2 regions of the Streptomyces sp. NPDC050703 genome follow, and region 2 is predicted to be linked to the other one. Evidence: riboswitches for the same ligand, from Rfam matches in the RefSeq annotation. Region 2 holds a riboswitch; the other holds the start of a gene.
The links. A riboswitch is a leader RNA that binds a small molecule or an ion and turns the genes downstream of it on or off. The one in region 2 is predicted to bind cyclic di-AMP.
Positions count from the first base shown of each region.

Region 1: another riboswitch for cyclic di-AMP. It lies ahead of AB0I16_RS34735 (M23 family metallopeptidase); the one in region 2 lies ahead of AB0I16_RS18400 (transglycosylase family protein).

Region 1 covers NZ_JBFAHX010000071.1:198-7,196, reverse strand. The annotation lists gene trmB (tRNA (guanosine(46)-N7)-methyltransferase TrmB) at 1-471, shown strand, start outside; gene AB0I16_RS34740 (PrsW family intramembrane metalloprotease) at 565-1,887, shown strand; gene AB0I16_RS34735 (M23 family metallopeptidase) at 1,946-3,025, opposite strand; cyclic di-AMP (ydaO/yuaA leader) riboswitch at 3,037-3,184, opposite strand; gene AB0I16_RS34730 (PP2C family protein-serine/threonine phosphatase) at 3,476-4,651, opposite strand; tRNA gene AB0I16_RS34725 (tRNA-Met) at 4,883-4,956, opposite strand; gene AB0I16_RS34720 (hypothetical protein) at 5,132-5,281, shown strand; gene AB0I16_RS34715 (4a-hydroxytetrahydrobiopterin dehydratase) at 5,332-5,652, opposite strand; gene AB0I16_RS34710 (Twin-arginine translocation pathway signal) at 5,655-6,899, opposite strand.
Region 2 covers NZ_JBFAHX010000017.1:149,051-156,049, forward strand. The annotation lists gene AB0I16_RS18395 (transglycosylase family protein) at 1-1,068, shown strand, start outside; cyclic di-AMP (ydaO/yuaA leader) riboswitch at 1,257-1,407, shown strand; gene AB0I16_RS18400 (transglycosylase family protein) at 1,412-2,146, shown strand; gene eno (phosphopyruvate hydratase) at 2,452-3,732, shown strand; gene AB0I16_RS18410 (septum formation initiator family protein) at 3,840-4,319, shown strand; gene AB0I16_RS18415 (DUF501 domain-containing protein) at 4,406-4,954, shown strand; gene AB0I16_RS18420 (Ppx/GppA phosphatase family protein) at 4,951-5,892, shown strand; gene AB0I16_RS18425 (NAD(P)/FAD-dependent oxidoreductase) at 6,291-6,999, shown strand, end outside.

The sequences.
Region 1 (6,999 bases), on a different contig from region 2:
GTGGACGTGCACACCCCCGGCCAGGGCAACCTCCTCGGCCTCGCCGAGCGCAACGGCCTGACCAATGTGCGCGTGGCCAACGGCGACGCGATCATCCTGCTCCGCGAGATGCTGCCGCCCGCCTCCCTCGACGGACTCCGCGTCTACTTCCCCGACCCCTGGCCCAAGCCCCGCCACCACAAGCGGCGCCTGATCCAGCCGGACTTCCTGACGCTGGCCGCGCCCTCCCTCAAGCCGGGCGCGATCCTGCACTGCGCGACCGACTGGGAGCCGTACGCGGAGCAGATGCTGGAGGTGCTCACCGCGCACCCCGACTTCGAGAACACGCAGCCCGACGGCGGCTACGCCCCCCGCCCCGACTTCCGCCCCCACACCCGTTTCGAGGGCCAGGGGCTGCGGAAGGGCCACGTCGTGCACGACCTGCTGTTCCGCCGGGTCGCCCGCCCGGAAGCCACCACTCCGGAGGACTGACCCCCACTTCCGCGCCCCGGTGTCCGAGGCACCGTCGCGGCCACCCCCGTCCCTCGTTAGGGTCAACGAGTGGCCACCACCTCTGCGTATCCGATACCCCCCGAGGCGCCCGCCCCGGGGGAACTCCGCCGCGTCCGCTGGTGGCAGCGGCGGGCGATACGCGCGGCCGGGCTCGTCATCCTGCTCGCCCTCTCGGGGCTGGTGATCCTGGCCCTGGTCAGGGAGCAGACCGGCACCGAGGGCTTCCTCGTGGGGCTCGGCCTCGCGACCGTGCCCGTGCCGCTGCTCGTCGCCGCGTTCCGCTGGCTGGACCGGGTGGCCCCAGGCCCCTGGCGGAACCTGCTGTTCTCCTTCGCCTGGGGGGCCTGCGCCGCCGCGCTCATCGCGATCGTCGCGAACAGCTTCGCGATCCGCTGGATAGCCACCGCCACCGCCGACCCCACCAGTGCGGACACCCTCGGCGCGACCGTCATCGCGCCGATCGTCGAGGAGTCGGCGAAGGCCGCGGCGGTGCTGCTGGTGTTCCTCTTCCGCAGACGTGACTTCACCGGCGTCGTCGACGGCATGGTGATAGCCGGGGTCACCGCGACCGGCTTCGCGTTCACCGAGAACATCCTCTACCTCGGCAACGCCTTCGTCACCGACCAGCTCAGCCACGACAGCGGCCTGGCATCCGTGACGGCGGCGACGTTCTTCGTGCGCGTCGTGATGTCGCCCTTCGCGCACCCCATGTTCACGGTCCTGACCGGCATCGGCTTCGGCATCGCGGCGTTCTCCGCGCAGCGCCTGCGGGTGCGCCGCGTCCTGCTCCCGCTCACCGGACTGATCCTCGCGATGGGCGTCCACGCGCTGTGGAACGGCTCGGCGGTCTTCGGGCAGTACGGCTTCTTCACCGTGTACGCGCTCTTCATGCTGCCCTGCTTCGGCCTGCTCACCTGGCTGGCCATCTGGACCCGGCAGCGCGAGCTGCGCATGATCCGCGCGGAGCTGCCCGTCTACGTGGCGGCGGGCTGGCTCACCCCTCCCGAGCCGTACGCGCTCGGCTCGATGCGCGCCCGCTCGCTGGCCCGCGACTACGCCGCGTACACCTGGGGCAAGGCCGCGGCCCGCACGGTCGCGGAGTACGAGATGTACGCGACGTCCCTGGCGTTCCTCCGCCACCGGGGCCGCAAGGGCCGGGCGGGCGCCGACTTCGTCGCCCGCGAGCGGGAGCTGCTGCACAGGCTCTGGGAGCGCCGCGAGCCCGCCCGCCCCGCGCTGGCCTACGCGGCCCGCGCGACGGCACCGGTCCCGTTCGCGGGCCCGTACGGGCCTTTCCCTTACGGACAGCAGCCCCAGCCGTACCCGGTGGCACAGGCGTATCCGGCAGCACAGTCATATCCGGCGGCACAGCCGTACAACCCGTACCGCACCTGACCCGACGGCCCGAGGCGCCCAGGGCGCCCGGGGCTCCCGGGGGCGTCGGCTCGGGCTCTCAGGGGTTGAGGCCCTTGCCCTGGAGCCAGGCGAGCGGGTCGATGTTGGCGCCGCCCGCGGTGTGGACCTCCATGTGGAGGTGCGGTCCGGTCACGTTGCCGGTGGCGCCGACGCGGCCGATGACGTCGCCGGTGCTGACCTTCTGCCCGGCGCTGACGCTCATCGAGGACTGGTGGCAGTACCAGATCTCGGTGCCGTCATCGAGTTCGAGGACGGTGCGGTAGCCGTAGGCCCCGGCCCATCCCGCCTCCTTGACGGTGCCGGTGTGCACGGCCTTGAGCGGGGTGCCCGTCGGCGCGGCGAAGTCGAGGCCGGTGTGGTGCCCGGAGGACCACATGGAACCGGCGTCACCGAAGTGCGAGGTCAGGGTGTACGAGGAGGTGGGGATCGCGAAGCTCTTGGCGAGCTTGGCCAGGCGTTCGGCCTCGGCCTTGGCCTTGCGGGCCTCCTCCTCCTTCTTCTTCTTGGCCGCGGCCTTGGCGTCGGCCTCGCGCTCGGCTTCCCTCTGTTGGGCGGCGGCCTCCTCGGCGGCCTTCTTGACGGCGGCCTCCTCGGCCGCGGTCCGCACCGCGTCGTCGGCCTGGCTCTGCTGGTTCTCGGCCTGCTGCATGATGCGGGCGCGCAGCGCCTCCCCCGCGTCGGTGGTGCCCTGCCGGGCGTCCGCGGAGCTGACACCGGCGGCCGTGAGCGGGGCCGCGGCGGTGACGGCGTCCGTTCCGGAGCCGGAGCCGGCGGAGTCGTCGGAGATCAGCGAGCCGACGCCGGGGAGGGACGTGGCCTCGGGCAGCGAGTCGGCGACGGCACCCAGGTCGGGCATCGATATGGAGACCGGCGGCTTGCCGTCCTGCGCGGTGGCGATGCCGCCCGCGCCGACGGCGGCGATGACGCCGACTCCCAGGACGGTGGAGCTGCGGGCGAGGCCGCCGCCGCTCTTCTTGTGCACACGGTGCCTGCCGCGGACGGGACGGACGGACTCCTCGGTGGGATTCCACTCTTCCCAGGGCTGCTCGTCGTACCCCCGGACATCAGGGTCGCTCGGGAGGTACGCGGCTTCTGGGGCAGGCCGGTTGGACGCCACTGGGGCGCACTCCTTTCCTTCCTTCTCGCCTACCGGGTTAGCTGACGGGTTCGGAGCAGGAAGGTCTCCTACGAACATCTGGCATGGAGGCACAGATGCCCGATTCACCCCAAGTTGGTGGTTCCCCGGCTCCCTTGCGGGATTAGGCGCGTGCGCACGGAGCCGCCTCTAGTGACGGCTGGGACGACCGCGCTGCGTTATCGAACGTTAATAGACAGCGGGCCCGTATTCCAAGCTGTTCCTGTTGATTCTTCTCGCCGACGGGGTATGAGTGGGCCGCGCGTATGGGGACACCGGGGCAGGGATCGGGGCGAGTTGACCGTGAGTCGGCGCGCGCCGGGACTCCGCCACCCCTTGACGGTGTGTCAGTTGTTATGCGGAGGGGTGCAGTTCGGTCACGCGCTGTGACACTCTTTCGACGCCAGTCTCCGCGCCGGTGCCCGCGGCGGTCTACGTGCCGGCGTCAGGGTCCCCCGGCGCGGGCCGCCGCACCGCGAGCAGTGCCAGGTCGTCCGTCGCGCCGCCCCCGGTGTGCCACCGCACCTCCTGTGTGAGCGTGGCGAGCAGCGCCTGCGGGCCCCTGCGGCCCGGGAAGATCCGCCCGCCGAGCCGGGTGGCGGGGGCGTAGAACTCCCCGGCCTCGTTCCGCGCCTCCGAGAGGCCGTCCGTGTAGAAGAGCAGCATGGCGCCCGGCGGGAACTCCGTCTCGTCCGCCCGGTCCGGCCAGGCCCCCAGCGAACCCATGCCGAGCGGCAGCGCGGGCTCGGTCGGGGACAGCACGCACAGCCGCCCGTCGCCGCGCAGCAGCAGCGGCTCCGGGTGGCCCCGGTTGATCAGGCGTACGCGGCCGTCGCCGTGCCCGATCTCCGCGAGGACCGCCGTGGTGAACCCCTCGAAGGCGTCGAGGCCGTCCCGCCGGGTGCCCTCACGGGCGAGCGCCCGCTCCAGGCGCTGCGCCACCGCCTCCAGGGTGGCCTCCTGCTCGGCGGCCTCGCGGAACGCGCCGATGACGACGGCGACGGCCGCGACCGCGCCCATGCCCTTGCCGCGCACGTCCCCGACGATGAGCCGTACGCCGTGCGGGGTGTCCTGCACGGCGTACAGATCACCGCCGATGAACGCGTCGGCCTGCGCCGCCTCGTACCGCGCCGCGATGTCGAGGCCGCCGATACGGGCGTCCGGCTCCGGCAGGACCGCGCGCTGGGCGGCCTCGGCGATGGAGCGGGCGGTGGCGAGCCGGTCGTTGCCGCGGCGCACGACGCGGTTGATGACGACGGCGAAGACGGCGACGGTCACCACGGTGAGCAGTTCGGTGACGGACTCGACGTGGCCTGAGGAGGAGTTGCGGTAGTGCAGCAGGAGGACGGCGATGGAGGCGGCGGCGCCGGTCAGGACGGTGTTGAGCAGCGAGTAGAAGGGGGCGGCGATCAGGGGCGCGGCGGTGTAGAGGGGAGCCGCGGTGAACTCCGTCGGCGTGGTCACGTCGTACCCGATGCCGACGATGAGCAGCAGGAAGGGCAGGGCGCGGACGAAGGCCCACTCGCGGAGGGTGGCCCTGCTGCCGTTCGGCCCCGGACCGGACCGGCGCCCACGGCCGGGCCCGTCCGTCCCTCCTCGCTGCCCCACCGCTCGTCTCCCGCCGAATCCGCGCCCATCACCGCGCTGCACCTGCCCAGGCTTCCCGCAGAGCGGTGCGGATGCGACTCGTGTGGGCCGAACGGGTCACGGCGTCATCGCCCTGAGGGGCCCGCCCCGGGAAACACGTAGATCCGGGAACACGTAGATCCGCGAAAACACTCCGGTCCAGGAAAACACTCAGGGCCGGGAAGCTGATGCTTCCCGGCCCTGAGTCTTCAGTAGCGGGGACAGGATTTGAACCTGCGACCTCTGGGTTATGAGCCCAGCGAGCTACCGAGCTGCTCCACCCCGCGTCGGTAAACACAACTCTACGCCATCCGAAGGGGTGCGTCGAACCACTTGCGCCCCGCCCCCACTCCGCCCCCGCCCCGGCACCGCCGAGCCGTCGGGCCCGGCCTCACGGAAACCGTCGCCACACCGGACACCCCGCGCGGGCCGACGAGCACCTGATCGGGCGGGAGATGAGCGGTGGCTGACGAGCCGACACTCGGCGAGGTCGTCCGGCGGTTCGAGGACCGGTTCACAGATGTCCGCGACGACATGCGGGCGGCGAAGCACGGGGCCGACGGCGAGCCCACACCGCAGGCCGCCCTCGACGCCACGCGACGCCAGTACTGAAGGGGCCCCACCGCCTTCAGGCGGTGGGGCCCCTTCGTCATGCCCGAGGTTCAGCCGCCGAGCGCCTCTGCCCCGTGTGCGCGGGCGATCTCGTTGATCCGCGTCGCGAGATCGAAGTCGGCAGCAGTCAGCTTGTGTCCAGCATCGTGGGTCGTGATCGCGAAGCGGACCGTCCCCCACCGCAGGTCAATGTCCGCGTGGTGGCCGATCAGGCGTTCCACGTCGGCGACGTGCACGATCATCGCGACACCGCCGTGATAGCGAATGCCGAACGTGCGTGTGATCTCGTCGCCGTCGCGGCGCCACCCCGGGATCTCCCGAAGAGCCTCCACGATCTCCTGCTCACTCAGCGGAACCGGTCCTTCTGGCACGTTCAGCTCCCCTCCATGACGGGCGTCAGAACCTCGGTGAGGTCCCGGCCGACCGGGGCATCGTGCCACGGCCGCATAGCTCGTTTCAGGGTGCCCAGCTCCCGTCGCATCCGCGCTGACCGCGTCTCGACGGCAATCTCCGACACCGTGCGTGCGATCTCCAGCGCCTGATCCGGCTCGCCCGCAACGGCTGCCGCGGTGGCGTGCCTGGCCATGTAGACGCCGCGGTCCCGCCGGGCCGTCCCGGGGACGATGCCGAGGACCTGCGTCCACAGGTTCCCCGCTTCAGCGCCGAGGCCGAGACGGCCGTAGCACGTGGCGCGCTGCACCTCCAGGTAACCGGGTGTACGTCGGCACGCGTTCCCCCAGGGCAGGTCGTCGTCCACGCGGGCAAGCAGGCCCTCGGCCCCGTCGAGAAGCTGGTCGACGGCCGTGCGGTCCCCGGTCAGGCTCGCTCCGTGTGCCTGCTGCTGCATCGCCATGATGCGGACCTTCGGCACCAGGCGCCCCGGGTCTTCCAGGGCTGCCTCGCACAGGTCGATGACCGCGCCCCCATCACCCAGGTCGGTGCGTACCTGCGCCTGGTTGACGAGGGAGTAGCCGATCAGGTGCGGGTCGCGGGAGCGCATCGCTATCTCCTGCGTGACGCCCCGCCAGAACGCGGCCCCGTCCATGTCGCCGGCGTCCTGGTAGAGCCAGCCGACCAGCGCTGAGTACGCGGCGCCGATACGCAGCAGTCCGCGCCTCGTCTCGCCCGTCGCGGACCGGACCAACTTGTCGATGAGCTGGTACTGGGCGGAGACGGTGCCGATCAGGTCGTGCGGGCCGAGCAGCATGTCCGCCCGGTAGTGCCCCTCCAGCTGCTCCTGGAAGTAGCCGATCAGCGCAGGGTCGACGTGCTGAGGTGCGACGGGGGCGGGCATAAGCGCGGCGGCGGTGACGGAGACGAACGCGCGACGGTTCATCTGGTCCTCTTCTTGGTGCTCGGGCCGAATCCACCCCGCGGGCGTGGTGAAGCCGAGGTCTTCAGGCCAGCGGCCGAGCGCGTCGTGGAGAACGAGGGCCGTCTCTTCCGGCGGCCAGCCGGGACGCGCGCCTTCCCACCGGCGCCATGTGCGTGCGGACACCGTGAACTGCCGGTCGCCGAGCAGCTGCTGCCCGTGGGCGGTGATGCACTCGGCGGCCCCCTCGATGGTGCGCCACCCGGCGCGGAGCCGGGCGGCCCTCAGCGCGTCGTTGCGGCCCATGGGGACAGTGTGAGGTGCCATCGCGGGTCTCTCCGGTCATGGCCGCTACGTGGCCGCAGATGGCCACAGGACGGCCTAGTTCCCGTTCTGCGTGCGGAAG
Region 2 (6,999 bases):
CTCTCCGGCAATGGTCGTCACCGACGCCCCCGCCAGGCCCCGGCCCTCATCGTCGCGGCAGGAGTCACCGGATCCGCCATCGCCATCCCGCTCCTCGGGGCGACCAGCGCGAGCGCCGCCCCCACGGCGACGTGGGACAAGCTCGCCGAGTGCGAGAGCGGCGGCGCGTGGAGCGCCGATCCGGGCAACGGTTACTACGGAGGTCTCCAGCTCTCCCAGGAGACCTGGGAGGCCAACGGCGGCCTCGCGTACGCGCCCAGCGCCGACGAGGCCTCCAAGTCGCAGCAGATCGCCGTGGCCGAGCGCATCCTCGACGCACAGGGCTCCGACGCCTGGCCGAGCTGCGCCCCGATCGCCGGCCTCACCGAGGACGCCCCCGCGGCCGACGTGGACCCGGGCAACCCGATCGTCCCCGAGTCGTCCGGACCGGCCGGCTCCGGCTCGTCGGGGTCCGAGGGCTCCGGCAAGAAGGACGAGCCGTCCGACGAGGCGTCAGAGGCCGAGAACAAGCCCTCGGACGACGCGAAGGACGGCGAGAAGCCCTCCGGCGACGCGAGCGACACGCCGGAAGCCGGCTCCGACCGGGAGAAGGGCCGCGAAAAGCTTGACAAGTCAGGCAAGCCCGACAAGTCCCCCGAGAAGGGCGAGAAGGGCGGGGCTGGCGACAAGGCCGGGGCGGACGACACGCCCGGGAAGGGCGCGCCGGACGGTTCCGGCAAGTCCGCCGACGACGAGGCGACTTCGCCCGCAGGCCGGGACGAGGAGTCCGCGGGCTCCACCGGCCGCCACCGCGGCGGCAGCGCCGAGGAGACCGCCGAGGACGCCACCGGGGCGGCGGCGGGCGACCGTTCGGGCCGGCACGCCTCACGCGGCGGCGAGCGGACGGACAAGCCGGCCGACGGCACGTACACGGTCCGCTCCGGGGACAACCTCTCGGCGATCGCCGACGACCACGGCATCGACGGCGGTTGGGACACGCTCTACACCGAGAACAAGAAGACCGTGGGGGACGACCCGGACCTCATCCTCCCCGGTCAGAGCCTCGATCTGGGCGAAAAGCAGCGGTAGTTGACGATGCGTCCGCGGGGCACTTCGTGCTGTATGCACCTTTTGGCGCGAGTGAGAGATGGGTCTCAGAAGCCCTGATCGTCTTTGAAATTCCGGTGGTCTCCTGTCTACGGTCGTGACCGCTCGCCACTGGTGGGCCCCGCCGGTCGGTACGCCGAATCCTGCCAACGGCCGGACGGGAACAGTCGTCGCTTCGAGCGCCGTGGGCAGGAGCGGGGGACCCAAGGTAAGCGCCGTGTCATGCGGCTAGGGGTGGAGCCGCACTCGGGAGAGTGCGGCCGGGCAACTTCACTGGCCCGAACCCGACAGCTCACCTCGCAGGCGTCGGTGAGGGGATCAACTCATGCTGTTTTCCGGCAAGGGCAAGCACCGCCGTCCGTCCAAGGCCACCCGTGTCGTCACGCTCGCCGGTGTCACCGGTGCCGCCGTGGCCGCCCCGCTGATGGCCGCCGGTTCGGCCTCGGCCGCCACCAACGCCGAGTGGGACGCCGTCGCCCAGTGCGAGTCCGGCGGCAACTGGTCCATCAACACCGGCAACGGCTACCAGGGCGGCCTGCAGTTCTCGCCGTCCACCTGGGCCGCGTACGGCGGCACGAAGTACGCGCCCAGCGCAGACAAGGCCACCAAGGCCCAGCAGATAGAGATCGCCGAGAAGGTCCTCGCGGGCCAGGGCAAGGGTGCCTGGCCGAGCTGTGGCGTCGGCCTCTCCAACGCCTCCAACGGCGGCGGCGCCCAGCAGCAGGCCCCGCAGCAGCAGGCGCCCCAGCAGCAGGCGCCTCAGCAGCAGAGCAAGCCGCAGCCGCAGCAGACGCAGCAGCAGGCCGCCCCGCAGCAGCAGGCCGCGCCCAAGCCGCAGCCCGCCCCGCGCGCCCAGACCGAGAAGACCGTCGAGACCCCGACCGGCAAGACGGTCGAGAAGGGCGACGGCGAGTACAAGGTCAAGACGGGCGACACCCTGTCGAAGATCGCCGAGGCGCACGACGTCAAGGGCGGCTGGCAGAAGGTCTACAAGCTCAACGGCGACATCATCGACAACGCCGACTTCATCTACCCGGGCCAGCAGCTGCACCTCAGCTGACCCGGCCGGCTCGGCCGTGCCTCGGCGGAGGCACGGCCGCCCCCGTCCCCACGGCCCCCCGCCCCGGTGCGCGTATCCCCCGTACGCACCGGGGCGGGGTCATGTCCGCACCGCCGTGTTCGCCTTCAGCGAGCTACCGGCCAGTAGAAAAGCGGGCTTCCGTCCCGATTCCCTGGTATTTGGGCGCTTGTACGTCCCACGGGGCGGGCGGTCGGCTGGCTGAAGGCTCCGGGCCGGTTAGGCTCAGGAGACGCAGGGCCGAAGCGGCCCCGCGTAAACGCGTCACATCCCAGAAGGAGATGCTCGTGCCGTCCATCGACGTCGTCGTAGCCCGGGAAATCCTGGACTCCCGAGGCAACCCCACGGTCGAGGTCGAGGTCGGCCTCGACGACGGCAGCACGGGTCGTGCAGCCGTTCCGTCCGGTGCCTCCACCGGAGCCTTCGAGGCCATCGAACTCCGTGACGGTGACCCCAACCGTTACCAGGGCAAGGGCGTGGAGAAGGCCGTCCTCGCCGTCATCGAGCAGATCGGCCCGGAGCTCGTCGGCTACGACGCCACCGAGCAGCGCCTGATCGACCAGGCCATGTTCGACCTGGACGCCACCGACAACAAGGGCTCGCTCGGCGCCAACGCCATCCTCGGCGTCTCGCTCGCCGTCGCGCACGCCGCGTCCGAGGCCAGCGACCTGCCGCTCTTCCGCTACCTCGGCGGTCCGAACGCGCACCTGCTGCCCGTCCCGATGATGAACATCCTGAACGGCGGGTCGCACGCCGACTCGAACGTCGACATCCAGGAATTCATGATCGCCCCGATCGGCGCGGAGTCCTTCTCCGAGGCCCTGCGCTGGGGCACCGAGGTCTACCACACGCTGAAGAAGGTCCTGAAGAACAAGGGCCTGGCCACCGGCCTCGGCGACGAGGGCGGCTTCGCGCCGAACCTCGACTCCAACCGCGCCGCCCTGGACCTCATCCTTGAGGCCATCAAGGAGGCGGGCTACGTCCCCGGCGAGCAGATCGCGCTCGCCCTCGACGTCGCCGCGTCCGAGTTCTACAAGGACGGCTCCTACGAGTTCGAGGGCAAGAGCCGCTCGGCCGCCGAGATGACCGAGTACTACGCCGAGCTCGTCGCCTCCTACCCGCTGGTCTCCATCGAGGACCCGCTGTTCGAGGACGACTGGGCCGGCTGGGCCACCATCACCGAGAAGCTCGGCGACAAGGTGCAGCTCGTCGGCGACGACCTGTTCGTCACCAACCCCGAGCGCCTGGCCCGCGGCATCGAGGAGAACTCGGCCAACGCCCTCCTCGTCAAGGTCAACCAGATCGGTTCGCTGACCGAGACCCTGGACGCCGTCGAGATGGCCCAGCGCAACGGCTTCAAGTGCATGATGTCCCACCGCTCCGGCGAGACCGAGGACGTCACCATCGCCGACCTGGCCGTCGCCACCAACTGCGGCCAGATCAAGACCGGCGCCCCGGCCCGCTCCGAGCGCGTCGCCAAGTACAACCAGCTCCTGCGCATCGAGGAGATCCTCGACGACGCCGCCGTGTACGCGGGCCGCAGCGCCTTCCCGCGCTACAAGGGCTGACCCGTGCCCCTGGCGTGAAGCCCGGTTACCTACGTCCCCGCACCCGGTCCCGTACCGTGTGCGGGGACGTAGTCACGTGCACGCGCTGCTTCGGGGAGGCGGAACCCATGGCCAAGGCCGGTACCAAGGACCGGTTCTCCACGGCTACCCGGCTACGGCTGCTCGGCGAGCAGACCGCCGAGCGCGTCTACCGCTCCCAGACCAGGCGCCAGGCCCGCCGCTCCCGGCTCACCGGCCGGGCCGCGCTCCTCGCGCTGGTGCTCTGCTCGCTGGTCGTGGTGCTCGCGTACCCGATAAGGCAGTACGTCTCGCAGCGGGCGGAGATCGACAACCTGCGCAGGCAGCAGAGCGAGCAGCGGGCCGACGTGGAGAAGCTCCGCGACGAGAAGGCCCGCTGGGAGGACGACGCGTACGCCGAGCAGCGCATCCGGGACCGCCTGCACTACGTGATGCCGGGCGAGACCGGCTTCACGGTGATCGACCCGGCGGCGGCCAGGAGCCGGCGCGCGGACCAAGGGGCGGCAGCGCGCCCCTGGTACTCGAACGTCTGGGACGGCGTCGACAAGGCCGACCGCCCCGCGGACTGACGTCGACCGCCCGACGACCGGCCTCGACCGCCCGACGACCGACCCTCGATCGCGCCGCCGATCGAACCACTGATGGAAAGACAGGCATGCACACGCCCCCGCCGACCACCCCGCGCACCGAGCCCACCGACGCCGACGTCGAGGCCTTCAAGCAGCAGCTCGGCCGCCCGCCCCGCGGACTGCGGGCCATCGCGCACCGCTGCCCCTGCGGCCGGCCGGACGTCGTCGAGACGGCGCCGCGCCTCCCCGACGGCACGCCGTTCCCGACGACGTACTACCTCACCTGCCCGCGGGCCGCGTCCGCGATCGGCACGCTGGAGGCCAACGGCGTCATGAAGGAGATGTCGGAGCGGCTCAAGACGGACCCCGACCTCGCCGCCGCGTACCGCAGGGCGCACGAGGACTACATCGCGCGCCGCGACGCCATCGAGGTCCTTGAGGGCTTCCCGAGCGCGGGTGGCATGCCGGACCGCGTGAAGTGCCTGCACGTCCTGGTCGGCCACTCCCTCGCGGCGGGCCCGGGCGTGAACCCGCTGGGCGACGAGGCGCTGGCGATGCTCCCCGAGTGGTGGGCCAAGGGCCCCTGCGTCACGCCGTGCGCCGCCGAGGGTGCCGCCGAAGGGGGCGCCGAGTGACCCGCGTCGCCGCCGTCGACTGCGGCACCAACTCCATCCGGCTGCTCGTCGCCGACGCCGACCCGGCCACCGGGAAGCTGGTCGACCTGGACCGCCGGATGACCGTCGTCCGCCTGGGCCAGGGCGTGGACAGGACGGGCCGCCTCGCGCCGGAGGCCCTTGAGCGCACCTTCGCGGCCTGCCGCGAGTACGCCGCGGTCATCGAGGAGCACGGCGCCGAACGCCTCCGCTTCGTGGCGACCTCCGCGTCCCGCGACGCCGAGAACCGCGACGACTTCGTACGGGGCGTGCGGGACATCCTCGGCGTCGACCCCGAGGTGATCAGCGGCGACCAGGAGGCGGAGTTCTCCTTCACCGGCGCCACCAAGGAGCTGACGGGCCGCGCCGACCTCGCCACGCCCTACCTGGTGGTGGACATCGGCGGCGGCTCGACGGAGTTCGTCGTCGGCACCGACTCCGTGCGCGCGGCCCGCTCGGTCGACATCGGCTGCGTCCGCATGACCGAGCGGCACCTCGTGCGTGACGGGGCGGTCGCGGACCCGCCCTCGCCGGAGCTGTTCGACGCGGTCCGCGCGGACATCGAGGCCGCCCTCGACCTCGCCGGGCGCACGGTGCCGCTCACGGAGGCGCGCACGCTGGTCGGCCTCGCGGGCTCGGTGACGACGGTCGCGGCCATCGCGCTCGGCCTCGACGAGTACGACAGCGAGGCGATCCACCACGCGCGCCTCTCCCACGAGCAGGTGCGCGCCATCACGCACCGCCTGATGACCGCCACCCACGCCGAGAGGGCCGCGATCCCCGCGATGCACCCGGGCCGCGTCGACGTGATCGCCTCGGGCGCCCTGGTGCTCCTGTCGATCATGGAAAGGATCGGCGCCGAGGAGGTCGTGGTGAGCGAACACGACATCCTCGACGGCATCGGCTGGTCGATCGCCTGAGCGCGTCGCGCAGCGTCTGAGCGGGCCGGAGAGGGGTCCGGAGGGGCTTCGGCGACAGTCCGTCGGGAAAGTTCGTGAAGTTCTTCACAAGAGATTCGGTGCGGATGGGCGAGGTTTTCCGGCTCCGGGCCCCCGAAAGGGGCGATCAAAGGCCCTCACGGCCTTCGGTCCAGGGGGTCCGGCGGTCGTCCGGAAGAGGGGGCCGCCCGGTGGTTCGGTCCGCGCCCGGCGGTGGATGGGCAGCTCACGAGGGGTGAGCAACGACTCGCGAGGCGCCGTGGTTCCCCTCGGGCGTCATGACCTCGGTCACGTGGGCGGCGAAGTGTAGCAGAGCCCCTCCCCATCCTTGTGAAGGGGCGCACGAGCGACCCCCCTGTGACAGGTGGATACTCGATGGCATGAGCACCACGGAGCGTCCCAGGATCCTCGTAGTAGGCGGTGGGTACGTAGGCCTGTACGCAGCTCGGCGCATCCTCAAGAAGATGCGCTACGGAGAGGCGACCGTCACGGTCGTCGACCCCCGGTCGTACATGACCTACCAGCCCTTCCTCCCCGAAGCCGCCGCCGGCAGCATCTCGCCGCGGCACGTCGTCGTCCCGCTGCGACGCGTGCTGCCCAAGGCCGAGGTACTCACCGGCCGGGTCACCACCATCGACCAGGACCGCAAGGTCGCCACGATCGCGCCGCTCGTCGGCGAGGCGTACGAGCTGCCCTTCGACTACCTGGTCATCGCGATGGGCGCGGTCTCCCGCACCTTCCCGATCCCCGGCCTCGCCGAGCAGGGCATCGGCATGAAGGGCATCGAGGAGGCCATCGGCCTGCGCAACCACGTCCTCGAACAGCTCGACAAGGCTGACTCCACGACCGACGAGGAGGTCCGCCGCAAGGCGCTGACCTTCGTCTTCGTCGGCGGTGGCTTCGCGGGCGCGGAGACCATCGGCGAGGTCGAGGACATGGCCCGCGACGCGGCCAAGTACTACAACAACGTGAAGCGCGAGGACATGCGCTTCGTGCTGGTCGACGCCGCCGACAAGATCCTCCCCGAGGTCGGCCCGAAGCTCGGCCAGTACGGCAAGGAGCACCTGGAGAGCCGCGGTGTCGAGGTCT